DNA from 4 places in the Fodinicurvata sediminis DSM 21159 genome. Region 1 is predicted to be linked to each of the others. Evidence: riboswitches for the same ligand, from Rfam matches in the RefSeq annotation. Region 1 holds a riboswitch; each other region holds the start of a gene.
What was found. A riboswitch is a leader RNA that binds a small molecule or an ion and turns the genes downstream of it on or off. The one in region 1 is predicted to bind thiamine pyrophosphate.

Region 1 (7,753 bases):
CTGTATGGCTATATCCTATTCCTGTTTTTCATCTACTCCTATCCGATTGCGCGCCTGACGGTACGCCTGGAGCGCAGGTACGCGGTCAAGATCTAGGCAGCACAAGCCGGCCAAGGCAAAGAAGGACGTTCCGCATGAGCACAGCAAACTGGACCGAGGATCAACCGATTGTCTCGCTGAAGGACGTTCACAAGTCCTTCGGTGACTTCGAGGTCCTCAAGGGCATTTCCTTCGATGTCAAGAAGGGGGAGGTGGTCTGCATCATCGGTCCGTCCGGATCGGGAAAGTCCACGCTTATCCGTTGCATCAATGCCCTGACGGAAATCAACAGCGGATCCATCAAGGTCGAGGGGATCGAGGTCAACGATCCAAACCTGGACAAGCTGGAGCTGCGCAAGCGTGTTGGCATGGTCTTCCAGCAGTACAACCTCTTTCCGCATCGGACCGCCTTGCAGAACATCATGATGGCTCCTGTGCAGGTTCTGAAACAACCGAAGCAGGAGGTTGAGGAACGGGCCCATGCGCTGATGAAAAAGGTGCGACTGGACGGCAAGGAAGATGCCTATCCGGGAGAACTCTCAGGTGGACAGCAGCAGCGTGTGGCGATTGCCCGCTCACTGGCCATGAATCCCCAGGTCATGCTTTTCGACGAGGTGACGGCGGCCCTGGATCCGGAAACGGTGAAAGAGGTTCTGGCCACCATCAAAGACCTGGCCCAGGAAGGCATGACCTGCATGCTGGTGACCCATGAGATGGGCTTTGCCAAGGAAGTTGCCGATCACATGTATTTCACGGATCAGGGCGTGATCGTGGAAGATGGTCCACCGGCGGAGTTCTTCGCCAATCCCAGGGACGAACGCACCCAGAAGTTCCTGGGCCAGATCATCTGACCGCCTGCAGGAGGGCCCGGGTTGTCTCTGCAGGATCATCGGCGCGCATGACCTCGCCCATCACGGCGATACCGATCGCGCCGGCATCCAGGCAGTCGCGGGCATTTGCGGCTGTTATGCCACCCAGAGCCAGGACAGGTGGAGCGATGCCATCTGTCAGCCGCCGCAGGCCCTCCAGTCCGAGAGCCGGTCCGTAGCCGGGTTTGCTCTGGGTCTCAAAGATGGGGCTCAGCGTGACATAGTCAGCCCCTTCCGCAGCTGCTGCCACGAGGGTTTCCTTGGAGTGTGCCGATACTCCGATCACGGCGGCGTCTCCCAGGACGGCCCGGGCGTGGGGAATCTCGCTCGTTTGCTGCAAGTGGACACCGGCTGCGCCGACCTCTGCGGCCAGGCCCCAGTCGCCGTTTATGAGCACCCGGCCCAGATGTGTGCGGGCAAGTTCACAAAGACGTTCCGCCAGCGCCCGCTTCTCCGGGGTGGGCAGGTCCTTGTCGCGCAGCATGAAGTTGCGAAGACCGGCCGCGAAAGCCCGTTCGGCAACTTGCTCAAGGTCATGCCGGGCCTGATGCCGATCGCTGATGACCAGCAGTTCGGGCACCTTACCGACCATCACGAGCCGACCAGGCCCATTTGGGGGCTTGAGGCCTTGGCATGCGGACGCTTCGGAATGCGCCCGGCCAGATGCGCCGCGCGACCGGCTTCGGCGGCATGGCGCACAGCGCGGGCCATGGCCACAGGGTTGCGGGCCCTGGCGACGGCGGTGTTCAACAACACGGCATCGCAGCCAAGTTCGAAGGATTGCACTACGTCGGAGGCGGTGCCCAGACCCGCATCGATCACCACCGGCACCTCCGCACGCCTGCAGATCAATTCGATGTTGGCGGGGTTTGCAACGCCCATCCCCGAGCCGATCAGGGATCCCATCGGCATCACGGCCGCAGCCCCCAGATCCTCGAGACGTTTGCAGATAACCGGGTCGTCATTGCAGTAGGGCAGGACGGTAAAGCCGTCCTTGACCAGTTCGTCGGTTGCCGACAGCAACTGCTCGACATCAGGATATAGCGTTTCCCGGTCGCCGATGATCTCAAGCTTGAGCCAGTTCGTCTCAAGGGATTCCCGTGCCAGCTGTGCCGTAAGAATGGCATCGCGTTTCGTCTCGCAGCCGGCCGTGTTGGGCAGGAAGTCATAGCCTTCCAGCAGGTCGACCGGGCTTTCCGCATAGCCTTCCAGGTCCAGCCTGCGGATCGACAGCGTCACCAGTTCGGTTCCGCTTTCTTCCACGCAATCCAGCATCACCTGCAGGTTGGGATATGCCGAGGTCCCCAGAAAAACGCGACTGGTGAACTGTCGCTCGGCTATGGTCAGGGGTGTGTCGTTGGACATGATATAGGCTTTCTGCGGCTCAACCGCCTGCCAGTGGACGTACGATCTCGATCCGGTCGCCCTCGGCCAGGGACTCGACCGGCCAGCTGTCGCGCTTCACCAGGGCGCCGTTGCGCGCTATGGCAATTCGTCGTGCCGTCGGGTCGATCCCGCGCTGATGCAGCAGGTCCTTCAGGCTGCCCGGTTCCACGCGTGTTTCTTCACCGTTCAGATTGATCGTCAATGACATGCTTGAACCATCCTATTGATATTGCAGATGGGATTTCTTCCTGCGGGCTGACAAGGGCTTGAAGCGCGCCAGCGTGAAGGGGCGGGCGGCTTCAGGCAGGGCCCCTGTCAGGATTTCCTGGGCAATGCAGTGTCCCGTTACCGGTGCGAGCAGGATGCCATTCCTGTGATGGCCGGTTGCCAGATGCAGGCCGGGAACCGGGGTTTCTCCCAGTACGGGCGCGTCGTCACGGCAGCCGGGCCGGAAGCCGCTCCAGCTTTCGATCAGAGGCAGGTCCTCGATGCCGGGCAGGGCGCGTCGGGCCCCTTCGATCAGCGCATAGATGCCGCCGGCTGTTATGCTGTCGTCGAAACCACGTTCCTCGACAGTGGCGCCGATGATCAGGCGTCCATCACGGCGCGGGACGCAATAGATCTGCTCAGTCCAGAGAACATGCGCGAGCAAAGATTCTTGTGGCACCATCTGCAAGGCGAGGGATTGTCCTTTCAGCGGACGGACCGGTGGTTTGGCGGCATCCGGCAAGCCGGGCAAACCTCGGGTCCAGGCGCCTGCGGCCAGAACGAGGGTCTTTGCCTCCAGAACCTCTCCACTGCCAAGCGAGATGCGTTTGCGCGTGGGCTCTGAACAATCCAGGGACGTGACTTCACAGTCTTCTCGCAGGCGGCCACCGGCATTCAGATAGGCCTGCTTCAGGCTTTCAGCCAGTTGGCGGTTGTCCACCTGGTGATCCTCGGCGCTATAGATGGCGGCGGCCGCACTTTGTCTCAGGTGGGGCTCGCGTTCGCGCAGTTCGTGACCTTCAAGCCAGGTCAATGGCAGGCCAAGGGATGTCTGGAATTCATGGCGAAAGCGCAGGCGCTCCACTTCATCCCGGTTGAGCGCCACGACGAGGGTGCCTTCATCCCGATAGTCGGGTCGCAGCCCGCTGCTGGCCTCGAGACGATCCAGGTAGCTGGGCCAGAGTTGCTGCGCCCAGCGTGTCAGTTGCAGCAGTTGCTCTTCGCCGGGCTCACATTCCGCCGCTGCGGCCAGCATGCCTGCCGCTGCATGCGTGGCTTCCCTGCCGCAGTGTCCGCGTTCCACAATCGTCACAGCCAGTCCGGCTTCGGCCAGTTCCCAGCCGATGGCAAGGCCACAGACGCCGCCGCCTATGATGACCGTCTGCTGATCCGTCGTGTTCCTGAAGTTTTCCTGTGCCACGTAACTCCCTTCGCTGGCATGACCCAGTGCAGGTTCCATGGGTGTGATCTCAGCCGCACAAGCTGCGGCACCCCAGTATTTCCATGACTCTAAGATGAAGGCGCAGTCTCTGACTTGCAAGGTTTCGAGGTCAGAAATAACACATTTATAAAATGTTTAATATATAATATATTATTTCCTAATGTGGAATATGTTGACTCAGCAAATCAAACTGATAAATATAAATGGAGAATTTATTTTATCACATAGATAAAGTGTTAAATCGCCATGCGATACTTTCCCCTCTTTCACGATCTCCGCAACGCCTCCTGCCTGGTGGTTGGCGGAACCGCAGCGGCGGCGCGCAAGGTGCGGCTTCTACAGCGAACTGAGGCGCGAATTCACGTTGTCGCCCCGGAACTGGGTGAAGAGCTTGCCGAAATGGCCGGTACAGGAAACGTCCAATGGCATGCACGCCGTTTCCGTGCAAAGGACCTGGATGGCGTGAGTCTGGTGATTGCGGCCTCAGGGGACGATCGTGTCGATGGCAGGGTCTCGCGACTGGCCCGGGCGCGCCGATTACCGGTCAACCTGGTCGATCGTCCGGCGCAATCGTCGTTCATCGTTCCGGGCATGGTTGACCGGGATCCTGTCACGATTGCCATTGCCAGCGGCGGCAGTGCACCGGTCCTGGTGCGCCAGTTGCGTGAGCGTATCGAGACGCTTCTGCCGGCACGACTGGGAGACCTGGCGCGCTTTGCCGACCGTTTCCGGCCTGCCGTGAAGGCCATGATTCCAGGCGAGGATGGCCGCCGGCGCTTCTGGACACGCTTTTTTCGCGGGTCCGTGGCGGAGGCCGTCCTGCAAGGCAATGACCGGAGCGCTGCAGAGGGAATGTTGACCCTGGTCAATTCCGCTCCGGAAAGCTGGGGAAATCCGCAAGGTTCTGTCGCCCTGGTTGGAAGTGGTCCCGGAGATCCCGACCTTCTGACTTTCCGGGCGATGCGCCTGATGCAGGAGGCAGACGTGGTGATCCACGACAGGCTGGTCAGCGATGGCATCCTGGACTGTGTCCGGCGTGATGCCGAACGCATTCCTGTGGGCAAGGCCAAGGGAGCGCACAGCATGTCCCAGGAAGAGATCAACAGGCTTCTCGTGCAGCAGGCGCGCGCGGGCAAGCAGGTGGTGCGCCTTAAAGGCGGTGACCCCTTCATTTTCGGACGCGGGGGCGAGGAGCAGGCCTATCTTCAGGCGCATGGAATAATGGTCCAGGTCGTGCCCGGCATCACGGCTGCCACCGGCTGTGCCGCGGCCGCGGGTATCCCCCTGACTCACCGGGACATCGCGTCTGCCGTGACCTTTGCGACCGGGTACAGCGCTGATGGCCTGCCAGACCTGGATTGGCAGGCTCTGGCCGCCGCCCGTCAGACTCTTGTCATCTACATGGGGCTTTCCAACGGCGAAGAGATTGCCAGGCGGCTGATGGACAAGGGGCTGTCCGCCAAGACACCGATTGCCGTAGTCGAGAAGGGCAGCCTGCCGGATCAGCGCGTGCTCGGCAGTCACCTGGCCGATCTTGGTGATCTGCTTCAGCGCGAGAGCGTTCAGGGGCCGGCCGTTCTTATGATTGGCTCTGTCACTGCAAGCGCCCGGAAGCTGGCGCCGGCTGAAGCGACCCTGGCGCTTGCCGTTTGAATACGAGGAAAGAAGCAATGACTCTCAAGGCTGTTACAGCAAATCGCCTGCGCGACGGGCGCGTCGTCTATCTCTCCCAATCCGGAAACTGGTCGCAAAGCCTGGAGGACAGCCGCATTGCCAGGGATGAAACGGAACTCGAGGCCCTGCTGGATCAGGCCGAGGTCAGCGTGCTGCGCAATGAAGTGGTGGGACCCTATGCCATCGATGTCCTGGAGCAGGACAGCGGTTACCTGACCACGCGCTGCCGCGAGGAGATTCGCTCGACAGGACCAAGCCGAAGGACCGACGCAGCCTGAAGGGGCTATAGACCGGAGGAAGACCATGTATCGCTATGACGAATTCGACGAGGCACTGGTACGCGAACGCGTGGCCCAGTTCAGCGAGCAGGTCCAGCGCCGCCTGAACGGGGAGTTGAGCGAGGACGAATTCAAGCCACTGCGGCTGATGAACGGGCTCTACCTGCAGCTTCATGCCTATATGTTCCGCATTGCCGTGCCCTACGGAACGCTGTCCTCGAACCAACTGCACAAGTTGGCGCATGTCGCGCGGACCTACGACAAGGGCTACGGACACGTCACGACGCGCCAGAACATGCAGTTCAACTGGCCGCGCCTGGAGGACGCCCCGGCGATCCTCTCGGAATTGGCGGACGCGCACCTGCATGCCATACAGACCAGCGGCAATTGCATACGCAACACCACGGCCGACCAGTATGCCGGCGTTGCGGCGGACGAGATCGCCGATCCGCGTCACTACTGCGAGATCATTCGTCAGTGGTCGACCCTGCATCCCGAGTTCTCCTTCCTGCCCCGCAAGTTCAAGATTGCGGTCACCGGTGCAGAGGAGGACCGTGCGGCCCTGCGCACGCACGACATCGGCCTGCGCATGCGCCGCAACGAGGAGGGAAACCCGGGCTTCGAGGTCATGGTTGGCGGCGGGCTCGGCCGCACGCCGGTGGTGGGTGTGACGATCCGGGATTTCCTGCCGGAAGAGCATCTGCTGTCTTACCTGGAAGCGATCCTGCGGGTCTATAACCAGCTTGGCCGGCGCGACAATATCCACAAGGCGCGCATCAAGATCCTGGTACAGTCCGTCGGCCGCGAGGAATTTGCCCGCATGGTCGAGGAGGAATGGGCGCACCTGCGCGATGGCTACCTGACTCTTCCGCAGGAGGAACTGGACGCCATCGCCCGTTATTTCGCGCCACCGCCCTACGAGACACTGGAGGACACACCGCCCGAACTGGAACTCTGGCAGAGCACCAGTCCCGGCTTCGGAGCCTGGATGAACGAGAATGTCGCCGCTCACAAACAGCCCGGCTACGCCATCGTGAACGTCTCGCTGAAGCCGGAAGGCGGTGTGCCGGGGGATATCACGGCGAAACAGATGGAGGTGGTTGCCGATCTGGCCGAGCGCTACAGCTTTTCCGAGGTTCGTGCGACGCACGAACAGAACCTGGTTCTTCCCTATGTACGCAAGCTGGACCTGATGGCGGTCTGGCAGGAGCTGCAGCAGGCCGGTCTGGCGACGGCGAACATCGGGCTGATCAGCGACATGATCTGCTGCCCCGGCCTGGATTACTGCAATTTGGCCAATGCCCGCTCGATCCCCGTGGCGCAGGAGATCAGCGAACGCTTCGCCGATCTCTCCCGCCAGCGCGACATCGGGCCCCTGAAGATCAAGATGTCCGGCTGCATCAATGCATGCGGCCACCATCATGTCGGCCACATCGGAATTCTCGGAGTCGATAAGAAGGGCCAGGAATACTACCAGATCACCCTGGGTGGTAGCGCCGAGAACGAGACCACGCTGGGGAACATCATCGGGCCGGCTTTCAGTGCTGATGAAGTCGGTGATGCGATGGAAACCATCGTCGAGACCTACCTGACTATCCGTGAGGAAGGCGAGAGTTTCCTGGAGACCTATCGCCGTGTCGGACAGCAGCCTTTCAAGGAGACGCTTTATGCCGCTCATTAAGAATGGACAGCTGGTTATAGACCCCTGGCGGGCCATCGGTGACGAGGACTCTCTGCCTGAAGATGTGCATGCGATCATCTCCCTGGAACGCTGGCAGGAGGACAAGGAAGGCTTGAAGGTCCGGACGGCTGGGCTTGGCCTGCAGCTGCGCAGCGATCAGTCCCCCCAGCAAGTGGAGGCGGACTTGCCGTCGTTCTCGCTGATTGCCCTGGAATTCCCGAAGTTCACGGACGGCCGGGCCTATTCCTATGCCCGGTTGCTGCGCGAACGCTACGGGTTTTCCGGTGAACTGCGAGCCGTGGGGAATGTTTTGCGCGACCAGCTTCTTTTCATGCAGCGCTGTGGCTTCGATGCCTTCGAGTTGCCGGAGGGTGCGCCGGTGGAGGCTTGGCTCAAG
Region 2 (7,753 bases), on a different contig from region 1:
ACCCTGGCCGAATTCCGTGAGGGCGTGGAAATGGCCCGCGGGCTTTGCCCGGAATTCGATCTCCAGGAATACCTGGGCGGACATCAGACACCCGTGTATTTTGGCAGTGCCATCAACAATTTCGGTGTCCGGGAGCTGCTTGAAGGCGTAGGACGCCTGGCCCCACCCCCGCGTCCTCAGGTTGCCTCCGAACGTATGGTTTTGCCTTCCGATCCAAAGGTTTCCGGCTTTGTCTTCAAGATTCAGGCCAATATGGATCCGAAGCATCGCGATCGTATTGCCTTCGTTCGCCTTGCCTCCGGTCACTTCAAGCGCGGCCTCAAGATGAAGCAGGTGCGTACGGGAAAAACCCTCAATATCCATAATCCCTTGCTGTTTCTCGCCCAGGACCGGGAACTGGCGGAAGAGGCCTGGGCGGGAGATGTTATCGGCATCCCCAATCATGGAAACTTGCATCTGGGCGAAAGCCTGACCGAAGGCGAGGAATTGCACTTCAAGGGCCTGCCGGCCTTCGCGCCCGAGCTCCTGCAGAAGGTCCGGCCAAAGGATCCCCTGAAGGCCAAGCACCTGGGCCGCGCCCTTCAGCAACTTGCTGAGGAAGGTGCCGCACGTGTCTTCAAGCCCATGATGGGGGCCGACTGGATCGTGGGTGTGGTCGGTGCGCTGCAGTTCGATGTCATGGCAGACCGTATCCGGACGGAATACGACATCCCGGTTGTCTTTGAGCCCACGATCTATTTCACGGCCCGTTGGCTCGAGGCTGATGATTCCGCTGACTTGAAGGGATTCGTTGATTCCAATCGTGTGAATATTGCCGAGGATCACGAAGGCGAACTGGTCTTCATGGCACGCAATGCCTGGCACCTTCAGGATGCGCAGGACAGCAATCCTGCCTTGAGTTTCCTTGCAACCCGCGACGGAGCAGTCTGATTGGGCAGGCGAACGAAAGTTCAGGGAGAAAAACTTGTCCACGGAACACATTCAGGTTACGTCCGAACTGTTCGCCTATATGAGAAATGTCTCTCTGAGGGAAACCGAGATCAGGCGTGCTCTTCGCGAGGAAACGGCAGAATTGCCAGATTCACAGATGCAGATCATGCCGGAACAGGGCCAGTTCATGGCTTTGTTGTTGCAGCTCATGAAGGCGAAACGTGGCCTGGAGGTGGGAACCTTCACGGGCTACAGCGCTCTTTGTTTCGCCGAAATCCTGCCTGATGACGGATCGATCGTCTGCTGCGATATCAGCGCGGAGTACACGGCCATTGCTCAGCGCTACTGGGAAGAATCCGGCTTGCGTCACAAGATGGACTTACGCCTTGCTCCCGCACTGGAAACCCTGGACCAGCTGCTCCTGGATGGCCAGGAAGCTTCCTATGACTTCTGTTTCCTGGACGCCGACAAGGAAAATTATCAGCAGTATTACGAGAAATCGCTGTCCTTGCTTCGCACCGGCGGTCTGTTGATGGCAGACAATGTGCTCTGGAGTGGCCGTGTCGCGAAATCATCAGATGATGAAAGTGCGGCAACCCGCGCGCTCAAGAGTTTCAATGAAAAGCTGGCAGCTGACCAGAGGATCAATCTGTCCATGCTGCCTCTGGCAGATGGCTTGACGCTGGCAATAAAAAAATAGACAGCCTTGGCGCCTATTCAAAAGCCGGGTGGTTCACCCTGTCGCCTTCGGAAATGCCCAGCCGGTCACTCATGCCTGCATTGATTTCCAGGACAGCTCTGGCCCGCCCTCCAGAAGGAATCGACTGGGTTGAGTGCGGAACGGTGCGTTCGGCAATGCGGATGATGTTCCCGTCTTCATTGATGAAAAGCATGTCCAGGGGAATGAAGGTGTTTTTCATCCACATGGATATGTGCTGAGCACGCGGATAGATGAACAACATACCGGCGTCTTCATCCATGGAACGTCTGTACATCAATCCCTGCGCACGTTCGGAGGCCGTTCTGGCCAGCTCGACTTGAAATGTGTGCTTTTCCCCTTCCGCTGTCTCTATGAGCAGTTCCTGTGTTTCCTGCTCCTGCGATATGGCCGGGTAGCCTCCCGAGAAGCAGATAAAAACTATAAGGAATAATGTATAATATACTATTTTCATTCAATAGTCCTACGACAGTACAGTCTGCGCTGCAGACCTGATTTCGGCACGAACCGCACCATAGCGTGGTCTATCGGCAAGTCTATCAATCCAGTGTTCAGGGGGATTCCTGCCCCAGCTATGGCGCCATGTCAGACTCGACAGAATAGCGCGTGCCTGCGCTGGCAGGTAATCTGGAACATCAAGCCCGTTCAAAGTAGCCCATACACCGCTCCAGGCACGCGCCACGCACCAGGGATTATACCCACCACCGCCCAGCACCAGCAGCTTACGTGTTACCAACTTCATATTCGCAACAGTATTCCAGAGGGAAAGATTGGAGAGACTGAGGCGACTGAGAGGATCTTCATGCAGGGCATCGGCGCCGCACTGAAGCACAATGACTTCGGGCGCCACACGCTCGATCAAGGGCAGCACGGCAGCTTCCATCAGAAAGGCGAATTCGCTGTCGTTGAAGCCCTCGGGCACGGGGATGTTCCGCGCATGCCCCGAGGCCCTGTCCACTAGACTTCCCGGTCCAGTGGCGGCATCGTTTCTGTTCATGGGCCACCTGTTGGCCTCGTGGATGGAAAGGGTGAAAACCCGTTCATCATCATGGAAGGCATCCTGCACCCCATCACCGTGATGCGCATCTATATCCAGGTAGAAAACCGATGCTGCCCCTCTATCAAGAAGGCTCAGTATTCCTAGCACAGGGTCATTGAAGTAACAGAAGCCGCTGGCATGGCCGCGACGGCCATGGTGCGTCCCGCCGGCCGGGCTATGGACTGGAATATCATTCAGGACCCAATCAGCTGCGGCAATCGATGCACCGCAAGCCGTTGCCGGTCGGCTGAAGATCTCAGGAAATACCGGGTTTCCATTCATGCCCAGCGCATAGCGTTGCTTGACCTCATCACTACAATGTTGGGTCTGCTCGGCCTGCTTGACCGCTGCAATATAGTCCGGTTGATGGAAGCGGGCGAGCTGTGCAGGCGTGGCCCGCGGGCTGTCGACATAAACTTCATCCGGCAACCAGCCCAAGGCCCTGCAGAGATCCATGCAAGTGGATACGCGCGGTATGGCCAGCGGATGCAGGCGGCCATAGCTGGAGTTTCGGTAAATCTCGCTGCCGATGAACCGGGGCGCGGTCTTATCCTTCATCATCGTTCCATTAAACCTTGCCCCTTCACGATATAACGAACCACTTGGCATGTCCCTGGACTGCGGGCATAGTGCCAATCATATCACCGGGGGAGCCGCCAAGGCTGAGAGGCACCACTAAAGTGCGACCCCAGAACCTGATCCGGTTCATGCCGGCGTAGGAAGCGTGTCTCTTCATGTCCGCATCTGCCATATCACTCAAGGGAATCAGCTTGTCCTACAAGGGGCAGCCGCTGTTCCAGGAATTCAATCTTGAACTTCCAGCCGGATTGACAAGCTGTTTGCTCGGGCCCTCCGGTGTCGGGAAAAGCAGCTTGCTGCGCGTCATAGCAGGGCTGGAACGTGGTGCAAGTGGATGCGTATCCAGTGAGGATCAGACCTTCCTTGTTGGACAACTTGCCTATATGGCCCAGCAGGACCTGTTGCTGCCCTGGCTGAAGCTTGTAGACAATGTCGTACTGCCCGACCGCCTGGCAGGGCGTCCTGTCGACATGGAGCGTGCCAGGCACCTCTTGCAGCTTGTTGGCCTGAATGGGCACGAAGCAAAACTTCCCGCAACTCTGTCCGGTGGCATGCGCCAAAGGGCTGCACTTGCACGCACCCTATATCAGGATCGACAGATAATCCTGATGGACGAGCCGTTTTCCGCCGTCGACTCCATAACGCGGCTTGAGCTTCAGGAGCTGACCGCCGAACTGCTTCGCGACAGGACGGTCCTTCTGGTGACACACGATCCACTGGAAGCCTTGCGACTGGGTCATCGCCTGATCGTGCTTGCCGGCCAGCCTGTTCACATAGCCGAGCAGATAGAACTCACCCAGCGGCCCCCTCGGGATATCGACAGTCCGGAGATAACAAGCCTACAGACGCAGTTGATCAATAGCCTGCGCGGAGCACGCCAGCATTTGGCCGCAGAGAGCAACTGATTTCATGTCTGGTGTGAAACAGATTGGTGCAAGGTTGCGGCCATTGGGGATTTTCATTGGCATCCTCGTGTTATGGCAGGCCCTGGTCTGGGTTACAGGTGCTCCGGCCTATATTCTACCCGCACCCAGTCAGGTTGGAGCTGTACTGTTCAAGCGTTGGGACAGCCTGGCCTTCCATGCGGGCATAACCCTTGCCGAGATACTGCTGGGGTTTTTCATAGGAAGCCTGTTCGGGATCATTTCCGCACTGATGATCGCAACCTTTAGAACTCTGCGATTCTGGCTGCTTCCTGTTCTGGTCGTGAGCCAGGCCATACCCGTGTTCGCTCTGGCGCCTGTTCTGGTTCTATGGCTTGGTTATGGAATGGCCAGCAAGATTGCCATGGCCAGCCTGATTATCTTCTTCCCCGTGACAACATCCTTCCATGATGGACTGCGACGCACGGAAACCGGTTGGCTGGACCTTGCTCGAACCTGTGGCGCATCGAAATGGGCTACATTCCGACATGTCCGAATACTGGCCGCCTTGCCGGCCCTGGCATCCGGACTGCGCGTTGCAGCCGCTGTTGCGCCGATAGGCGCCATTATAGGGGAATGGGTCGGCTCCAGCGCCGGATTGGGACATCTGATGCTGAATGCCAATGCGCGCATGCAGATCGATGTCATGTTTGCCGCACTCGTCGTCTTGGCCGTTCTGGCACTATTGCTCTACTTTCTGACCGACAGGTTCTGTCACTTGCTGTTGCCCTGGTCGCCCGAAGAAAGTGACATCGCTCGATAGCCCCTGAAGCGAAGCTTGGCGGCAAAAAACGTATCGCAATGTACGGGTTTTCTTGATTCCGCCGCGCGTGTCACTAATCTGGCGCGGCACTTCATGGCGGCCAAGCCGTCCGGACAGAACGCTTTGTGCTTAGCAGGGGAAGCATGAATCTCGCACTGATTGTCCTATTGCCATTCATCGGCGCCTTGTTCCCGGCTTTCCTGATACGCGCAGGCCGAAATGCTTGTGCCTATGGAACCGGGGCCTTCACGCTCGTGGCTTTTGTCCTGCTTCTGGTCCAGGCGCCTGCTGTCTTTTCTGGGCAGGTCATACAGGCCCGGTTCGAGTGGCTCCCCCAGCTTGGCCTGAACGTGAACTTTTTCCTTGATGGCCTGGGATTCCTGTTCGCACTTCTGATCCTGGGAATCGGACTGCTCATCATACTCTATGCGCGCTTCTACCTGAGTCATAAGGACCCCATGGGGCGCTTCTATGTTTACCTGATGCTTTTCCAGGGGGCGATGGTCGGGATCGTGCTCTCCGACAACATCCTCTTGCTCCTGATCTTCTGGGAACTGACCAGTCTGAGCTCGTTTCTTCTTATCGGCTACTGGCGACATCTGCCCGAAGCGCGCCAGGGCGCCCGCATGGCACTGGCGGTAACCGGTGGTGGCGGTCTGGCCCTGATAGGCGGCATGATTCTGCTGGGGCAGATTGCAGGTTCCTATGACTTGAGTGAGATATTGCAGGCTGGTGACCAGATCCGCAGTTCCAGCCTCTATCTTCCGGCCCTGTTGCTCATCCTGACCGGCGCATTTGCCAAGTCTGCACAGTTCCCCCTGCACTTCTGGTTGCCGCATGCCATGGCGGCGCCAACACCTGTCAGCGCCTACCTGCACTCCGCAACCATGGTCAAGGCCGGTGTCTTCCTGCTGGCCCGCATCTGGCCGGCGCTTTCAGGCACACCCGAGTGGTTCTACATCGTGACCAGTTTCGGCCTTGTCACGATGATCGTTTCCGCCTGGATCGCAATCTTCAAGGATGACCTGAAGGGACTTCTGGCCTTCTCGACCGTCAGTCACCTTGGCCTGATCACCATGCTGTTTGGGTTCGGAACACCCCTGGCAGCGATGGCGGGCGTCTTCCATATCATCAATCATGCCACCTTCAAGGCGGCCCTCTTCATGAGCGCCGGCATCGTCGATCATGAAGCCCATACGCGTGACATGCGGCGTTTGGGTGGTTTGCTTACCCTGATGCCGATAACGGCAACCCTGGCGCTGGTTGCTGCCGCTTCAATGGCGGGTATCCCCCTGTTGAACGGCTTCATTTCGAAGGAGATGATGCTCGAAGAGGCGGTTCACACCTCTTACTTGGGCCAGGATTGGGTGCTTCCGGTCTTCGCGACGCTCGGTGCACTCTTCTCTGTCGCCTATGCCGCACGTTTCGCCTTTCACACATTTCTCGGCCCTGTCCGGAACGATTACCCGCACAAGCCTCATGATCCACCTTTCGGCATGTGGCTTCCCGTATCCATACTGGTTTCACTGGTTGTTCTGATCGGCCTTCTGCCGGGATTAATTGCCGAACCGCTGGTCAAGGTCACCACCGGTGCGGTGACCGGAGGAAATACACCAGACTATCATCTGGCAATCTGGCACGGTTTCACACCTGCCCTGTTCATGAGCATGATTGCATTGGCGGGCGGCCTGACCCTTATGGCCCTCTACTTTCCCGCCAAATCCTTCCGCGAGAGCTTCCCTCGACCTGAAGCCAAGGTGATATTTGAGGCCATAATCGAGGCCATAGCCAATGTCAGCAGGCAGATCACGGAGCTTGCTCATAACGGTTCGTTGCAGCGCTACCTGGCCGTCATGGTTTCAGCCATCATAGCCGTCGGTTTCGCTGGCTATCTTGGAAGCACACCCCTGGCCGCCGGCGAGCGATCCATGGTACCGATCAATTGGCCCGGGCTTGTGGCCTGGGTGCTGCTGGTCATGTCCCTCGGCGCCACATTGATGTTCCACCATAACCGACTGTTTGCCCTGATCCTTATCGGTGTTGTCGGTATGGTGGTTTCGCTTACCTTCTTCTACTTCTCGGCGCCTGACCTGGCCTTGACGCAGATATCCGTCGAGGTCGTAACCGTGGTCCTGATGCTGCTGGCCCTGAATTTCCTGCCCAAGGAGACACCACGCGAAAGCTCAAGCTTGCGGAAACTCAGGGATCTGGTTCTTTCCGGACTGGCCGGCCTGGGGGTTGCAGGGCTGGTCTATGCCGTGACCACCCGTGGCTTTGAAAGCATCTCGGACTACCATCTGGCAGAATCCAAGCCGGGTGGTGGTGGCACCAATGTCGTAAATGTCATCCTGGTGGATTTCAGAGGCTTCGACACCTTCGGAGAGATCATCGTTCTGGGCATTGCAGCCCTGGCCATCTATGCACTTCTAGACAGTGCCCTCCATGGTGCTGCTCAGCGGCGCCTGTCCAAGTGGGTCCCCGAGGGTATGCGCGCCATGGACCCCCACCCCTTTATCCTGGTGATTGCAACACGTGTCCTTCTGCCACTCGCGCTGATGGTCGGCGTGTATATCTTCCTGCGTGGCCACAACCAGCCGGGCGGTGGGTTCATTGCCGGTCTTGTTGTTTCCATCGCACTTCTCATGCAATACATGGCCAGTGGATTTTCCTGGGCACAACACAAGCTGAAGCTGGACTATCACGGCCTGATCGGAGCAGGTGTCCTGGCTGCGGGCTTGACCGGAGTTGGGGCCTGGTTTGCCGGACGCCCCTTCCTGACCAGTGACTATACTTACGTACAT
Region 3 (7,753 bases), on a different contig from region 1:
CGGCAAAGCCGCCCAGGGTCCAGCCGTCCAGGTTGGTGTCCAGGCCCATCAGGAAGCCGCCCGTGAGATATTCGTTGCCGGGGCATTGTCGTCGCCGTCGTTCTTGCCCCAGGTCCCGAAGGCCCGGCCCCAGGCACGGCTGTTCAGCGCCTGCTGGGTGCCGGACGCCTGGTCACGGGTGCCGCCCCGGGACGAAGTGCTGCCCAGCGTGGCGTACTGGTTATCTCTGGGCGAGCGGGACAGCTGCGTGCCGCCGAAGACCCGGCCGCGGCTGTGGGCACGCACGAAGGATCCGATGAGCTGTGTGGCCTGGCCCATGGCCGTCTGGCTTGAGGCATGGCTGTCGCCCGAGAGCTGCGCCAGGATCTCCTGGAGCTTCTGCGGGTCGCCGACGTAGGTGACGATGGCGTCATAGAGCGGATTTCCGGGGCCCAGGCTCTCGATGGCCGACCCGGTGCCCTGTTGGTTGCGGCTCTGGCCGATTTCGCTGAAGCTGATGTCGTTACGGGTCAGCTCCAGCGCGACCGAGTTGCCGCTATAGGACAGCTCCGTGTCCAGGAAGTTAAACTCGGAGCCGACATCATCGAATTCACCAATAATGCCGCTGTCAGCCGTCAGGATCGTATGACTGCTGTCGGGGTCGTATTCGCCGTCCAGGCCTACATGCAGGACAGAGCCCGCAAGTGTGGCCTGTCCGTCTACATGGACAGTGTCGCTTCTATTGTTCGTGGGGTCCACATCCACCTCGTAGGCCGAACCTGCCTTGAAGGTCAGGTCGCCGGTCAAAGAAAGGCTCCCTACCGGGTCGATATTGCTGCCTGGCTGGAGCAGGGAACCGTCTTCCAGGTTGACCGTGCCAAGGGTCCCCGCCCCGGAAAGGTGGGCGTCGTTATGAATCAACGTGGTTCCGCCAAGGGCAGCCGCATCGCTCAGGACAAGCGAGCCACCCCGGATGTCGCTCTGCCCGGAAAAACCGGTGGAATTCCCGGTAAGAACCAGAGCTGCGCTTCCCGTCTTTTCGAGGTTGCCGGCGCCCTGAAGGTTGATGTTCGGGCTGTATGTCATCCCGGCAGGGGATGCGACGACAAGTGTGCCGTTATTGTTGAGCGTGATGTCCCCCTCCAGGGTGGCTTTCCCAACAGCCAGTGTGCCTTCGTTCACCTCCCAATCCAGATAGGAGGCGCCCGCGAGCGAGAGCGTGCCGCTGCCGGCCTTCACCATGTCGCCGGAAGTCCCGTTGAGACCTGTGAATGCCCCAGTATAGGTGTCGTTTGCAAGCTGATCGAAAACGGCCGCACCGGACGCGCTGACTGCGATGTCGCCGCTCAGCGCATTCGCGTCACCAACGAGGGTGCCATCATGGACATAAGCGCCGTCGTAATTGTTCTGCCCCGTCAGGTCGAGGGTCCCTGAACCCCGTTTGTGCAAAGAACCGCTTCCGGCGACAATGCCTGCAATTTCCGCCGTGTTGCTCGCCTCAACAACAGTAACGGTGCCGTTGTTGACTCCAATCGAGAGGTCACGCTCAATATTCGGGTTTTCATTTCCCGCAATACGCAGGTTGCCTCCATCAAGCAAAAGGGAAGAACCGGTCGCGCCAAGGTTCGCGTCCTTTTGAATCTCGAGACTGCCTTCCTTGATCGAGGTTCCTCCCGAATAATCGTTGTTAGCATTGAGGACCATGGTGCCGGCACCGGCCTTCGCAAGGGAGCGGGTGCCCGATACATCGCCGTTTACGACAAATCTGACGCCGGGGTCGCCGGGTCCGATGAGAAATTCGCCGCCGTCGGCGAGGATGATGCTGCGCCCGGTGGTCACATTGTCCGTAACCTCCAGTGTGCCTCCGCTAAGCGTGAGATCCCCCGTGACATCGCCCAGATTGCTGTCGTCAGAAACGGAGAGAATTCCCCGCTCGATAGTCGTGCCTCCGGTATAGCTATTGACAGCCCCGAGGGTAAGCTTGCCTTCACCGGCCTTTACGACCGTGCCAGAGCCGGAGATAGCGTGAGAATAGCTGCCGTCGCTGTCCTGATTGAACAGCAGGGTGTCTTCGACAGTGATACTGCCGTTCAGACTCAGGGCGGTCCCCTCCAGGGTGCCTTCGCTGATGGTGATGCCACTGCCGAAGCGGCTTCTGCCGCCAACGACCAGGGTGCCGCTGCCGGTTTTGAACAGGCCGAGAGCGCCATCGGAAGCGACGTCCGACGCGAGGGTGACGCTGTTCCCGTCACGTACGGCGTAGTTCAGGACGCCACCACCCATGAGGAATAGCGCGCCGCCCTCGCCAAGGCCGGCGCTCCCGCCGTCGGCGCCGGAACCACCGCTGGCCTGGTTCGTGTCAGCAAAGCCGGAATCGATGACCGTGACCGAGCCACCATCGCGCACGAAGACGGCGCCGCCCAAACCGGCCCCGCCACCACCGCCGGAATAGCGGTCACCGCCGTCACCACCTCCATAGCCGCCGCCGCTGGAGTCGAATTCGATCCCGAGTTCATTGCCGCCGTCTCCGCCTTGAGCAGCATTGTCGGAGAAGGAGACCGAATCGAGCTGCAGAGCTCCGTTGTCGTCGACGTAGATGGCGCCTCCGAGCCCCGCGCCACCGCCGCCGCCCACGTTGCCGCTGCCGCCATTGCCGCCTGCGGCCCGGCCGTCCACGATTTTCAGGCCGCGCAGCGTCACGTTGCCGGGGGAAGACCCGCCGATCCGGACAATGCGGTCGCCGTCGCCGCTGATCGTTAGCCCGCCTAAGCTGGTGGCATCGATGGTGATATCACCAGTGATGCTCAACGCACTGGAGAGGGCGATGGTTTGGCCAGACAGCGCGCTGCTGAACTCGATGGTGTGAGGGCCGGCGCCCCCAGCCACTGCATTCTGAACGGATTGGCGAAGCGATCCGGTGCCAGCATCGTTGGTGTTGATGACGGTAAAAACTGCGGCCAGAGACGGTGTCGCCGTGATCGTGAGCAGGGGGGCAAGAACAAGGAGGCGGGCTAGGTGGGACATGAACACTCACGAACAGATGTGACGGTCTTGGAAAGCGCATGGGCTGCCAGTGGTAGGTTGCATCTGTAGATAATTCAAATAAAATTATAAGAAATAGACGAATTATCTTAGATTTAGTTCATTAATTCGAAAGCAGGCTCTACCGCATAAAGGGGAATTAAGCGGTAATCATTGAACTTGTTTTGCGAGGGAAATGGCGGAGCGGAAGGGACGGCCGTCGAACCTTCTCTGCCTCGGTTGGCTGGGGCTCCAGCTCCGAACGGGATTAATATTCGCCTTGTCGAAATTTCAAAACCGACATAGTACGATAGAAATCGTGTCACATGTTTCGGGAGTTTTTCGATAAGGTCGGTGTGTTGTGGGACCTCAGACTCGTAGAGATCAATCGCCTTCGTCGCGCGTTCTTCCATCCGTTTTCAGCACATCAATACACGTAGTATGCGGCCTCACATACGGGTGAGGCCGCATAAGAGACTGGTAGCCACTCAGCCTTTCTCACTGGTCGGCATGTAGAGATCACCGCCGTCACGGTATTTCAGTGCCATGGCGGCCATACCTTCTTTTCGCGTCTCGGCACGGATGTCGTGGGAGATCCGCATCGAGCAGTACTTCGGCCCGCACATAGAGCAAAAATGCGCGACTTTATGCGCCTCTTTCGGCAGTGTCTCGTCATGGAAGGCTCGCGCCGTCTCGGGGTCCATCGACAGATTGAACTGGTCCTCCCATCGGAACTCAAAGCGGGCGCGGGACAGCGCGTCATCGCGAAGCTTGGCCGCCGGGTGCCCCTTGGCCAGGTCAGCGGCATGGGCGGCGATCTTGTAGGTGATGACGCCGGTCTTCACGTCATCGCGGTCCGGCAGGCCGAGATGTTCCTTTGGCGTGACATAGCAGAGCATCGCCGTGCCGAACCAGCCGATCATCGCCGCGCCGATGCCCGAGGTGATGTGATCATAGCCTGGCGCTATGTCGGTCGTTAGCGGCCCGAGGGTGTAGAACGGCGCTTCGCCACAGACGGCAAGCTGCTTGTCCATGTTTTCCTTGATCTTGTGCATCGGTACATGGCCAGGGCCTTCGATGATAACCTGGCAGTCCTTGGACCAGGCGATACGGGTCAGCTCACCCAAGGTTTCCAGTTCGGCGAATTGCGCCGCGTCGTTGGCATCGGCGATGGAGCCGGGGCGTAGCCCGTCGCCAAGGCTGAAGCTGACGTCATAGGCGTGCATGATGTCGCAGATCTCTTCGAAACGTTCATAGAGGAAGCTTTCACGGTGATGATGCAGGCACCATTTTGCCATGATTGAGCCACCGCGCGACACGATGCCAGTAACGCGATCCACTGTCAGCGGGATCATGTGCAGCCGGACCCCCGCATGGATGGTGAAATAATCCACACCCTGCTCAGCCTGCTCAATCAACGTGTCGCGAAAGACCTCCCATGTCAGGTTCTCGGCGATGCCACCGACCTTTTCCAGCGCCTGATAGATCGGCACCGTGCCGATGGGCACGGGCGAATTGCGGATGATCCATTCGCGGATATTGTGGATGTTGCGACCTGTGGACAGATCCATCACTGTGTCGGCGCCCCAGCGGGTCGCCCAGACCATCTTGTCGACCTCCTCTGCCATCGAGGAGGTAACTGCCGAATTGCCGATATTGGCATTGATCTTGACCAGAAAGTTGCGCCCGATGACCATTGGCTCGGCTTCGGGGTGGTTGATATTGGCCGGGATTACTGCCCGCCCGCGCGCCACCTCGTCACGCACGAATTCGGGGGTGACGAAATCGGGAATCGCCGCGCCAAAATTCTGCCCGTCTCGAGCCAGCTCCTCCTGCACGGCCTCGCGGCCAAGATTTTCGCGTATGGCGATGAATTCCATCTCGGGAGTGACGATGCCCGCTCGGGCATATGCAAGCTGGGTGACCGCCTTGCCGTTCCGCGCCCGCAAGGGCTGGTGCCGGACAGGGAATTCGGGCGTCAGCCGGTCGCCCGAGACGAAGCCGTTATCCTCGGGCTTCACATGCCGTCCTTCGTAGGTTTCTACGTCGCCGCGCGCCGTGATCCAGCCTTCGCGGAGGCGCGGTAACCCGCGTTCGATGGCGATCTGGGCCGCCGGATCGGTATAAGGCCCCGAGGAATCATAAACAGTCACCGGCGGCTCATCTGCGCTTGGATGTAGGGCGATCTCGCGCATGGGCACGCGGATATCGGTGTGTAGTACGCCGGGCTTGAACACCTTCGTCGAGGCGGGCAGCGGTCCGGTGGTGACCGTCAGGGTTTGCTTGGTTGTCATGTCGAGGCTCCTCGCGTCGCAGCAATGGAGACCCAGGCACTGACGGGAAGGAGAATGCGCCCGTCCTAGCCGCAAGCGACCCGCGAGGCATCCACACCGTCCCTACGCCAGTATGAACTGGATCAGGTTCGTAGGGTCACTGCGCTGCCTTGCGGCCCAGCAGAATCTCAGCCCCTTGTCGGGACCCCCCTGGTGGAAAACGAAGGGTGCCCGGCAGTGTCTTCATTGTCAATGGAGCTAATCGTGGCGATGCCTTCGTGGCAGGATCGGTTCAATTTCTCAGCTTCGCAATGCTCCTAAGTTTCGTGACAAAACTGCCAGCGTTCAATTCTCAGGGAAATCTCTGGTGCAAAAGTCGTGTGGAAAAAACCGCCTTAAACCTCCTCAATCCAGAAGCCGCCGTTCTGGTTTCATCCCAAACTTGTCAAGGAGCTGCGCTCGAGGGTGCCGCCAGCGCATAGGTGCAAATTCGGCACGCTACAGGGCCACCGACTTCCCTCCATGATTCGATTGATGGCGGGGCCGTGACGCCCCGGAGCCACCATAATCAGGGAGGTTTCCATGTGCGCAGGGCACCACCGCATCCGGCGAAGGCGACCGAGACGACCGATCCACAAACCAATTCCTGACGATCTGTACGACTACGCTGACGATGCTGCGCTTCGTATAAGTCCTCAGCGAGGAAGCCCGTCTCATGTCTTCGACGTCGAAAGGCTTCCCGTCATCGATGACTGGCCGGAGAACGTACCGATTGCCGAGGCCGAGATTCAAGTTTTCGAGCGTTGGTTCGGCGATGTGTTGGACGAGATGTTCGGTCCGGTTGATCTACCGGATGGCTTAAGGAAGTTATCGTACTATGATAATGAAAAGCCTTAACCGGATGATCGGGCGATGCAATGTCAACATTGAAGGTCGGCATTGCCGACCCGGAGGAAATGAAAGCGAGAACCATGCGGGTCGCCAAAGGCGAGGAAGCGCCCGCGCTTGGCGAGCCAACTGTGTGGTTTGCTTCTACCATGTCATTCGCGAAACTCCTCTCACCAGCCAATTGCGAGTTGCTTCGCATCGTACGTGAACAGGAGCCGGAATCGCTGGAGGAACTGGCACAGATCACGGGGCGCGCGAAGTCCAACCTGTCCCGGACACTCAAGGCGCCTCTTGTTCCTGTCACATCGCGTTACTTGATGGCGAGGATGTCGAAGTTGTGGACGTTAGCGACCACACCGTCGTTCCACCCGCCAGCGACCAACTCCGCTGCCCGTTCGTTCAGCAGCCCGGCGACTTGACCGGCAAAGTGTGCTTCACGGCCAGCATTGTTGGTGAAGATGTCGAAGATTGCGAAGGATGTTTCGTCAATCTGCAGCGCCGCCCAGAACAATGTGCCGGGTTCGGTTTCTTCGACGATGGGACCAGCAGCGGTCAGCAAGGCTGCCAATTCCGGCCCTCTGCCGGGTGCTGCTTCGAGCGTGATGTACGTGGCTGTCGTGGCCGAGTAGAGGTCAACCGGTTCCCTCATCGACAGGACATCGGAATTGTTGATATTCGCGACAACACCATCGTCCCAGCCTCCGGCGACCAGCGCGTCGGCATTTTGGTTCAAAGCCGCGGCCACAGCACCGGAGAAATGCGCATTGCGCGCTTCTTCATCCACGAAGATATCAAAGATCGCGAGCGTATCGTCGGCTTGTAAGGCAAACCAAAGCACGGTGCCTGGTTCGGTGTCCGCGACAATCGGGGCGGCTCCGGCCAGAAATTCGGCGAATGCTTCGGTCTGGCCTTCAGCGGCGGGCATGGCGATGTAGCTGGCAGTGTGATTTTCCATTGGGGTTTCCTGTGCGGCTGCTGATGTCGTGATCAAGGCGAAAGCGGCGAGTGCCTTGAGAATTTGGGCTTTCATGGTCGCCTCCTGATTGAGAGGTTGTTGTGTTTGGTTTCGATGCACCCTTTTCTCATGCCGAATGCCTCAGGCACCAATCCCGAACTTCTATTCTTTGATAGACATGTGCTATGGTGAACCTCATGGCGGAAAGTGACGGAGACTGTGGCAGTGGAGATGAACCAGATCAGGTATTTTTTGGCTGTCTGCCAGCATCGCAACTTCACCCATGCCGCTAGCGCCTCAAATGTTTCCCAACCGTCCTTGACGACCGCGATCAAGAAACTTGAACACGAGCTCGGGGGTGATCTGTTTGTCAGGGACCGCGCGGGATGCAGGTTGACGGCACTCGGAAAACTCATGCAGCCAAGGCTACAGAAAGCGCATGACGAAACGCAGGCAGCTAAGGCAGAAGCCGTCCGCCACACGCGACTAGAGCGGGTTCCTATTTCTGTCGGTGTTGGCGAAACGATTGGTCACAACCGGATTTCAGCCGCCGTGGAACGCTTCCGTACACGATTGCCGCAAGCCGAAATAGAGTTGATCGTGGCGTCTGCCTCCAAGCTTCTGGCCGGATTGCGAG
Region 4 (7,753 bases), on a different contig from region 1:
TTGCCGGTGCCGGGTCGGTCAGGTCGTCGGCCGGCACGTAAATGGCCTGCACCGAGGTGATCGAACCCTTGTTTGTCGTGGTAATGCGCTCCTGCAGTCCACCCATGTCGGTGGCGAGCGTCGGCTGATACCCCACCGCGGAGGGAATGCGGCCCAGCAGTGCAGAGACCTCGGCGCCCGCCTGTGTGAAGCGGAAAATATTGTCCACGAAGAAGAGAACGTCCTGGCCTTCCTCGTCGCGGAAGTACTCGGCCACGGTCAGCCCGCTCAGGGCGACACGGGCACGTGCGCCAGGCGGCTCGTTCATCTGGCCGTAAATCAGGGCTGCCTTGGAATCGCCGCCATCGGTCTTGATGACACCGGAGTCCATCATCTCGTGATAGAGGTCGTTGCCTTCACGGGTACGCTCGCCGACGCCGGCAAACACCGAATAACCGCCGTGCGTTTTCGCGATGTTGTTGATCAGCTCCATGATCAGCACGGTCTTTCCGACACCGGCACCACCGAACAGGCCGATCTTGCCACCCTTGGCGTAAGGTGCCAGCAGGTCGATGACCTTGATTCCGGTTACCAGGATTTCTGCATCCGTGTTCTGATCCGCATAGGTCGGGGCCGAACGGTGAATCGGCGCCTTGCTCTTGGTCTTGAGCTCACCGCGCTCGTCAATCGGCTCGCCGATGACGTTCATGATGCGCCCCAGGGTCTCGGGCCCGACAGGAACCTCGATTGGCGTGCCCGTATCCGTCACCTCCTGGCCGCGCACCAAGCCCTCGGTGGCGTCCATGGCGATGGTGCGCACACCATGCTCACCCAGATGCTGGGCAACCTCCAGAACCAGGCGGTTGCCGTGGTTATCGGTTTCCAGCGCGTTGAGAATGTCCGGCAGGTCACCGTCGAACTGCACGTCGACCACCGGTCCCAGGACCTGGGTGATCTTTCCGACGAGGTTCTTGGCCATCGTGTCTGCTCCTTATCGTGCCTCTACTGCGATCCAGCACTGCCTAGACAGCGCTACATCGCCTCCTTGGCGGAGATGATTTCAATCAGTTCCTTGGTGATCTCGGCCTGACGCGTCCGGTTGTAGACGAGGGTCAGGTCCTTGATCATTTCCTCGGCATTCCGGGTCGCATTGTCCATTGCGGTCATCCGCGCCCCGTTCTCACTGGCGTTGTTCTCGAGGATCGCCTTGTAGATCTGCACCGCCAGGTTCCGCGGCAACAGCTCCTTCAGGATCTCTTCTTCATCCGGTTCGTAGTCATACACGAAGCCGGCCTGCTTTTCAGCCTGCGCCTCTTCCTCAGCCGCCTCCAGGCTTGCACTGTGCTCATCATCGAAGGGCACAAGCTGCTGACGGGTCACGATCTGGCTGATCGCCGACTTGAAGCGGGCATAGAAAAGCGTACAGACGTCGAATTCACCCTGATCGAATCGGGTCAGGACGTCCTGGGCAATGGCATGCGCCTTGTCGAAGCTCGGACGCGGCTTGGTGACACCCTCGATGGTTTCCAGGATATCGTCGCCATACTGCCGCCTCAACTGATCACGCCCCTTGCGGCCGATACAGATGATCTTGACCGTCTTGCCCTCAGACTTCAGCTGCTCGATATGCTTGCGGGCATCCCGCACGATCGAGCTGTTGAAGCCGCCACAAAGACCTCGGTCGGCCGTGGCAACGATCAGCAGGTGGACGTCGTCCTTGCCAGTGCCGGTCAACAGCTTGGGACCATTGCTGCCCTGCACGGAACCTGCCAGGGATCCGAGCATGCGGGCCATCCGCTCTGCGTACGGGCGCGATGCCTCGACCTGCTCCTGGGCACGGCGCAACTTCGCCGCCGCAACCATCTTCATGGCCGAGGTTATCTTCTGCGTCGACTTGACGCTGCTGATCCGGGAGCGGAGCTCCTTGAGGCTAGCCATATCGCTTCAACCGACTTTCCGTGACACAGGACCGATCAGACGTAGGTCTTGACGAAGTCTTCCAGGAAGGACTTCAGCTTCTCGTCGGACTCGCTCGACAGGTCCTTTTCCTTGCGGATCGTCTCCAGGATATCCTTGCCCTTGTCTCGAATCTCGTCGAGGTACTTGGCTTCGAAGTCCTGGACCTTGTTGACGGCAACGTCATCCAGGAAACCGCGCACACCGGCATAAATCACGCAGGTCTGCTCCTCGAACGGCAGGGGCCTGTACTGAGGCTGCTTCAACAGCTCGGTCAGGCGCGCACCGCGGGCCAGAAGCCTCTGAGTAGAGGCGTCCAGATCCGAGGCAAACTGAGCGAAGGCCTCCATTTCGCGGAACTGTGCCAGTTCCAGCTTGATGGTGCCGGCCACCTTCTTCATCGCCTTGGTCTGCGCGGCCGAACCCACACGACTGACCGACAAGCCGACGTTCACAGCCGGGCGCACGCCCTTGTAGAACAGGCTGGTCTCCAGGAAGATCTGACCATCGGTAATGGAGATGACGTTCGTTGGAATGTAGGCGCCCACGTCACCTGCCTGCGTCTCGATGATCGGCAGGGCCGTCAGCGAGCCTGCGCCGTGATCGTCGCCCATCTTCGCGGCACGCTCCAGCAAGCGGGAGTGCAGATAGAAGACGTCACCCGGGAAGGCTTCACGGCCCGGCGGGCGGCGCAGCAGCAGGGACATCTGGCGATAGGCGACGGCCTGCTTGGACAGGTCATCGTAGCAGATAACGGCATGCATGCCGTTGTCGCGGAAGTACTCGCCCATGGCACAGCCCGTGTAGGGTGCCAGGAACTGCAGCGGCGCGGCATCGGAGGCCGTCGCCGCCACCACGATGGAGTATTCCATCGCACCCTGCTCTTCCAGGGTCTTCACCAGCTTGGCCACAGAGGAACGCTTCTGACCGACCGCAACATAGATGCAGTAGAGCTTCTTCGATTCCTCGGCGTCCGCATTGGTATGCTTCTGGTTGATGAAGGCATCGACGGCAATCGCGGTCTTGCCGGTCTGGCGGTCACCAATGATCAGCTCACGCTGGCCACGGCCAATCGGGATCAGGGTGTCAATGGACTTGAGGCCGGTCTGGACCGGCTCGTGCACCGACTTGCGCGGGATGATACCAGGCGCCTTGACCTCGACCTGGGAACGCTGCTCGGTCTTGATCGGACCCTTGCCGTCGATCGGGTTGCCCAGGGCGTCCACGACGCGGCCCAGCAACTCCTTGCCGACCGGCACGTCCACAATGCGTCCCGTGCGCTTGACGGTATCGCCTTCCTTGATGCCCCGGTCTTCACCGAACAGAACGACACCGACGTTGTCGTTCTCCAGGTTCAGGGCCATGCCCTGAACGCCGCCCGGGAATTCGACCAATTCACCGGCCTGAACATTGTCCAACCCGTAAACACGGGCCACACCGTCCCCGACCGAGAGAACCTGGCCAACTTCGGCCACATCGGCATCGGCACCGAAATTCTCGATCTGCTCCTTGAGGATCGCCGATATTTCCGCGGCGCGGATGTCCATCACCCAACCCCTTTCATCGCGAACTGAAGTCTCTGCAGCTTATTCTTGATCGACGTATCGACCATACGGCTGCCAACCTTGACGATCAGACCACCAAGCAGGTCCGGATCGACTTTGACATTGAGCTGCACCTTGCCCCCCACCGACTTGGCGATGGTGTCGAGCAACGCTTTTTCCTGCGTTTTCGTCAGGGACGTGGCAGCGGTGACATCGGCACTGATCTCGCCGCGGCGGTGCGCCAGCTCGGCAAGATAGGCCTCGATAATCTCGGGAAGTGCAAACAGGCGGCGATTCTGCGCAATAACCAGAACGAAACGGCGCGTCAGGTCATCGACCCCGGCCTTCTCGAGGACTGCCTGCATTGCCTTGGCCTGCTGATCGCGCCCATAGAGAGGGCTGCGAATGAGGTTCTGCAGATCACTGCTTTCCTCAATCAGCTTCTTGAGCTCACGCAGATTCTCGGCCACGGCGTCGAGGGACTTCGCCTCGTCCGCCAGATCGAACAAAGCAAGGGCGTAGCGCCCTGCCAGACCGTCTTTGGAGGTCGTATTTCCTGCCAAACCCCAGTCGCTCCCCGGAAAGAAAACAGTCCGCAACATGCCTCTGGGCATGTTGAACCGCTCGCTTTCGCTAAAACCCCGTTCGCAGAGCACCGCTTCAATGAGGCGGCGCCTCTGCCTTGAGACCAAAAAATGAAACGCTTGAAACGGGTTTGCCCCCGTTCGTGCGAGCGGTTGGTATCACAGGGGCACGGGCAGTGCAAGCCGCGACGGTGGCATTTATCGTAACCGCGACACGGCCTCATCCCACCTTCAATTTATACGGGCTGCCGGGCGACTCACAATCTCTTCCGCGGGGCTTTGCTTGACGGAAAGCGAAGGTCAGAACAGACTGTGGATAACTTCCTGGGGGTGTCCTCATGCGACATGAGGGCTGAGAGTCCGCAATCACAAGGCGGAAACCCTTAGAACCTGATCCGGATCATGCCGGCGTTAGGGAACGGAAGGGACAGTCCGCGCGTGTTCGCCATAGCAAAGGCGGACGGATTCGCCTCTCCCTCACCCGTCCAGATCACGCCGGCGCAATTTGAGGGAGGATTACCTTGCGCCGACTTCCAGGCCTACTTGCAGGCCTTTTCCTGCTTTTATCGACCGCTGCCGCCCACGCCCAAAGCGATGAACCGCTCGAAGTCCTGCTGGACTGGTTCGTCAATCCCGACCACGCGCCCCTGATCGTGGCTCAGGAGAAAGGCTTCTTTCAGGATGCCGGGATCGAGGTTCGCTTCACCGAACCGGCCGATCCCAACGATCCGCCCAAGCTGGTGGCTGCGGGACGGGTCGACCTGGCCGTATCCTACCAGCCCACCCTGCACATCCAGGCAGCACAGGGCCTGCCCCTAGCACGCATCGCCACACTGGTGGCCACGCCGCTGAACACCCTTCTGGCATTGGAGGATGGTCCGATAGAACGGATCTCCGACCTGAAAGGGGGCAAGGTCGGCTACTCCGTGGGCGGTGTCGAGGAAGCGGTCCTGGGGGCCATACTCGCGCGGCACGGCCTGTCCCTCGAGGATGTCGAACTGGTCAATGTGAACTTCTCGCTCAGTCCCGCCCTGCTGAGTGGGCAGGTCGACGCCGTCATCGGCGCCTACAGGAACTTCGAACTGAACCAGCTGGATATCGAAGGCGCGCAAGGCCGTGCCTTCTATGTCGAGGAGGAAGGCGTGCCTGCCTATGACGAACTGATCGTCCTGGCGAACCGCGACAATCTGGAGGATCCGCGCCTGTCGTCCTTCGTCGAGGCTTTGGAGCGTGGTGTCCAGTATCTGATCAATCATCCGCAGGAAAGCTGGGAGCTCTTCATCGGCTACAAGGATGATCTGGATGACGAACTCAATCGGCGCGCCTGGGCCGACACCCTGCCCCGCTTTGCCCTGCGCCCGGCGGCCGTGGACTGGGCGCGCTATCGCCGCTTTGCCGCCTTCCTTGAGCAAGCCGGCGTCATTACCGACCCCCCACCGCTCAGCGACTACGTCACAGACCTGTCCCGCGAGCAAGGAGAGCAGCCATGACCTCTACAAAGGATTTCGAAACTTTCCTGAATGCGAATCCGAACGCTGCCTTCCATGACTGGCTGCGCGAATCGGCCGAACCCTACTGGACAAAGGCAACGGCGCACCGCTTCACCGAGGAACTGGCGGAGGGCACCCTGGATCCGCAGATCTGTGCCCGCTACCTGGTCCAGGACTATGCCTTCGTCGACAGCTTCGTCAGCCTGCTCGGCTACGCCGTGGCCTATGCCCCGTCCATGCCGCAGAAGCGGCCCTTCGCCGGCTTCCTGGCGGCCGTGACCAGCGAGGAGAACGATTATTTCCTGCGCTCCTTCCAGGCCCTGGAGGTTCCCGAATCTGAGTGGCGCAGCCCCCAACTTGCGCCCGTCACGGCCAAACTGCTCTCGGTCCTGCAGGACTCGGGGCGCAGCGGCTCCTACCCGCTCGTGCTGGCAACGCTGCTGGCGGCTGAATGGAGCTACCTGACATGGGGCCTGGCCTGTGGCGATCGCCGGCCTCAGGAATTCTGGATGGCGGAGTGGATCGACCTGCATGCCGTGCCAGAATTCGAGCGTTTCGTCACCTGGCTGCGCGACGAGACCTCGCGCGTCGGTACAACGGCACCGCCCGAGGTGCAGCAGCAGATGTGCCGGACCTTCTGCCACATGATGGAACTCGAGGAGCGTTTCTTCGATCATGCCTATGAACCGGAGGCGGGATGTTAGAGACGGCCCGCAGTGTTCACTGGGCGCTGAGCTGGTCAGGAAGTCCGACCTTCCTGCCGCTTCATCCAGTCCAGGATCAGTCGGGCAACCTGCTCCGAATTCCTGTCCAGCATGGGTAGGTGCGTGTTCCCGGAATGACCGAGCTGCGGCAGGTCGAGCACCTCGACCTGACCGCTGTTCGCGCTCACAGCCTCAGTGTAACGTTCGGCCTCAGCCCGGATCTTCGGCCAGCGGCCAAGCGGGTCCAGCGCAATATTGTCGCCCCAGACCACCAGCTGGGGAATCTGGCAGGTCCGCTCCGCTGCCTGCCCCATCGCCAGGGGCTCGACGGAAATCAGCATCTCCACATGATGCGGAGACGTTCCGCATAGGCATGGCTGTACTTGCAGCCCGCAGAATGGGCGAGCAGGACGAATGAGCCGATACGCGTCTGCAGCGCCTCCAATGCCTCCATCACCCCTTGCCCCATGGGCAGCCAGAAGGGGCTGAAGCGGCTGGCGAAGGCCGGCCACTGTTCAATGGGAAACTGGCAGTTCGGCAGCAGCCGTAGTTCGGGATCCTCCGCGCGCGCCCCGGCATCTGCCGCAATCCTCATGGTCCCGAGCGGTGTGTCGTAGCTGAAGCATTCCGGCTCCCCGTCGCGAAACCCTTCATACGGCAGGAAGCCGGCACGACCGCGTTCGGGAGTATCCGTATTGTAGACGTCATGGCCTGCATGCGCGAAAAGATTGACCCAGCCGGGGCGGCCGTCAGGAGTGGTTTCGAAGGTGGTTCCCGAAAGGCCGCCGCCATGCAGGAAGACAACCGGAACCTCCGAACGGCGCGCTTCCGGTAGCAGATACTGCACGTACATCTGATCCGCCAGATAGCGGCCATTGCGATCCCACGGTATTGGCGCCTCGGGATTGCCGGTATCCACCATGCGGACATCCTGGCCGGACACTTCGAGCCTGCGACCACCGACATGGAACGAGCCGAAATCGCGAAGTCTCAGTGGCTCACTCATGTCGTCCCTCCCTGCCTTTTGGGTCTCGCCTGTCGGGTCCCCGCAATCATGTTGGAACGCGACACCAAAAAGCAAAAACCCCGCGGCATGATGAACTGCCGCGGGGTCTTGCCGTCCTGCTTCGACGTCGGGCGTCAGCCGGCGTCGGACACCTGCTTGGCCTTGTTGACCAGAACCTCAGCCTGCTTGATGGAGGCGATGTCGATCAGGCGGCCGTCAAGTGTGACCGCACCGCGGCCTTCCTTCTGTGCCTGCTCCATGGCTGCCAGGATCTTGTTGGCCCGCTCCACGTCCTTTTCGCTGGGTGCGAAGAGCTCGTTGGCCAGCTCCAGCTGCGACGGGTGGATGGCCCACTTGCCTTCGCAGCCCAGGACGGCCGCGCGCAACGCCTGGGCCTTGTAGCCTTCCTTGTCCTCGATGTCGCCGAAGGGGCCGTCAACGGGACGCAGGCCATTGGCACGGGCAGCGACAACCATGCGGGCAATGGCAT

Region 2: another riboswitch for thiamine pyrophosphate. It lies ahead of G502_RS18170 (ABC transporter ATP-binding protein); the one in region 1 lies ahead of thiO (glycine oxidase ThiO).
Region 3: another riboswitch for thiamine pyrophosphate. It lies ahead of thiC (phosphomethylpyrimidine synthase ThiC); the one in region 1 lies ahead of thiO (glycine oxidase ThiO).
Region 4: another riboswitch for thiamine pyrophosphate. It lies ahead of G502_RS0111160 (ABC transporter substrate-binding protein); the one in region 1 lies ahead of thiO (glycine oxidase ThiO).

What each region holds. Positions count from the first base shown of each region.
Region 1 is NZ_ATVH01000016.1:130,340-138,092, forward strand. Features, by position in the region: gene G502_RS0113275 (amino acid ABC transporter permease) at 1-96, shown strand, start outside; gene G502_RS0113280 (amino acid ABC transporter ATP-binding protein) at 135-890, shown strand; gene G502_RS0113285 (thiamine phosphate synthase) at 883-1,500, opposite strand; gene G502_RS0113290 (thiazole synthase) at 1,500-2,273, opposite strand; gene thiS (sulfur carrier protein ThiS) at 2,293-2,502, opposite strand; gene thiO (glycine oxidase ThiO) at 2,515-3,702, opposite strand; TPP riboswitch at 3,691-3,787, opposite strand; gene cysG (siroheme synthase CysG) at 3,970-5,376, shown strand; gene G502_RS0113310 (DUF2849 domain-containing protein) at 5,394-5,675, shown strand; gene G502_RS0113315 (nitrite/sulfite reductase) at 5,701-7,356, shown strand; gene G502_RS0113320 (DUF934 domain-containing protein) at 7,343-7,753, shown strand, end outside.
Region 2 is NZ_ATVH01000011.1:81,131-88,883, reverse strand. Features, by position in the region: gene G502_RS0101640 (peptide chain release factor 3) at 1-930, shown strand, start outside; gene G502_RS0101635 (O-methyltransferase) at 965-1,630, shown strand; gene G502_RS22765 (DUF192 domain-containing protein) at 1,644-2,102, opposite strand; gene G502_RS0101625 (acetoin utilization protein AcuC) at 2,112-3,248, opposite strand; TPP riboswitch at 3,324-3,427, shown strand; gene G502_RS18170 (ABC transporter ATP-binding protein) at 3,422-4,171, shown strand; gene G502_RS0101615 (ABC transporter permease) at 4,176-4,952, shown strand; gene G502_RS18165 (monovalent cation/H+ antiporter subunit A) at 5,096-7,753, shown strand, end outside.
Region 3 is NZ_ATVH01000013.1:1,284-9,036, reverse strand. Features, by position in the region: gene G502_RS0105020 (autotransporter outer membrane beta-barrel domain-containing protein) at 1-49, opposite strand, end outside; gene G502_RS18710 (autotransporter-associated beta strand repeat-containing protein) at 49-3,003, opposite strand; gene thiC (phosphomethylpyrimidine synthase ThiC) at 3,489-5,294, opposite strand; TPP riboswitch at 5,376-5,495, opposite strand; gene G502_RS22920 (HVO_A0114 family putative DNA-binding protein) at 6,191-6,580, shown strand; gene G502_RS0105000 (putative quinol monooxygenase) at 6,472-7,191, opposite strand; gene G502_RS0104995 (LysR family transcriptional regulator) at 7,348-7,753, shown strand, end outside.
Region 4 is NZ_ATVH01000015.1:144,502-152,254, reverse strand. Features, by position in the region: gene atpD (F0F1 ATP synthase subunit beta) at 1-958, opposite strand, end outside; gene G502_RS0111175 (F0F1 ATP synthase subunit gamma) at 1,012-1,917, opposite strand; gene atpA (F0F1 ATP synthase subunit alpha) at 1,953-3,482, opposite strand; gene G502_RS0111165 (F0F1 ATP synthase subunit delta) at 3,482-4,042, opposite strand; TPP riboswitch at 4,380-4,498, shown strand; gene G502_RS0111160 (ABC transporter substrate-binding protein) at 4,585-5,553, shown strand; gene G502_RS0111155 (TenA family protein) at 5,550-6,257, shown strand; gene G502_RS21500 (alpha/beta hydrolase family protein) at 6,293-6,604, opposite strand; gene G502_RS19825 (alpha/beta hydrolase family protein) at 6,592-7,263, opposite strand; gene G502_RS0111145 (HpcH/HpaI aldolase/citrate lyase family protein) at 7,398-7,753, opposite strand, start outside.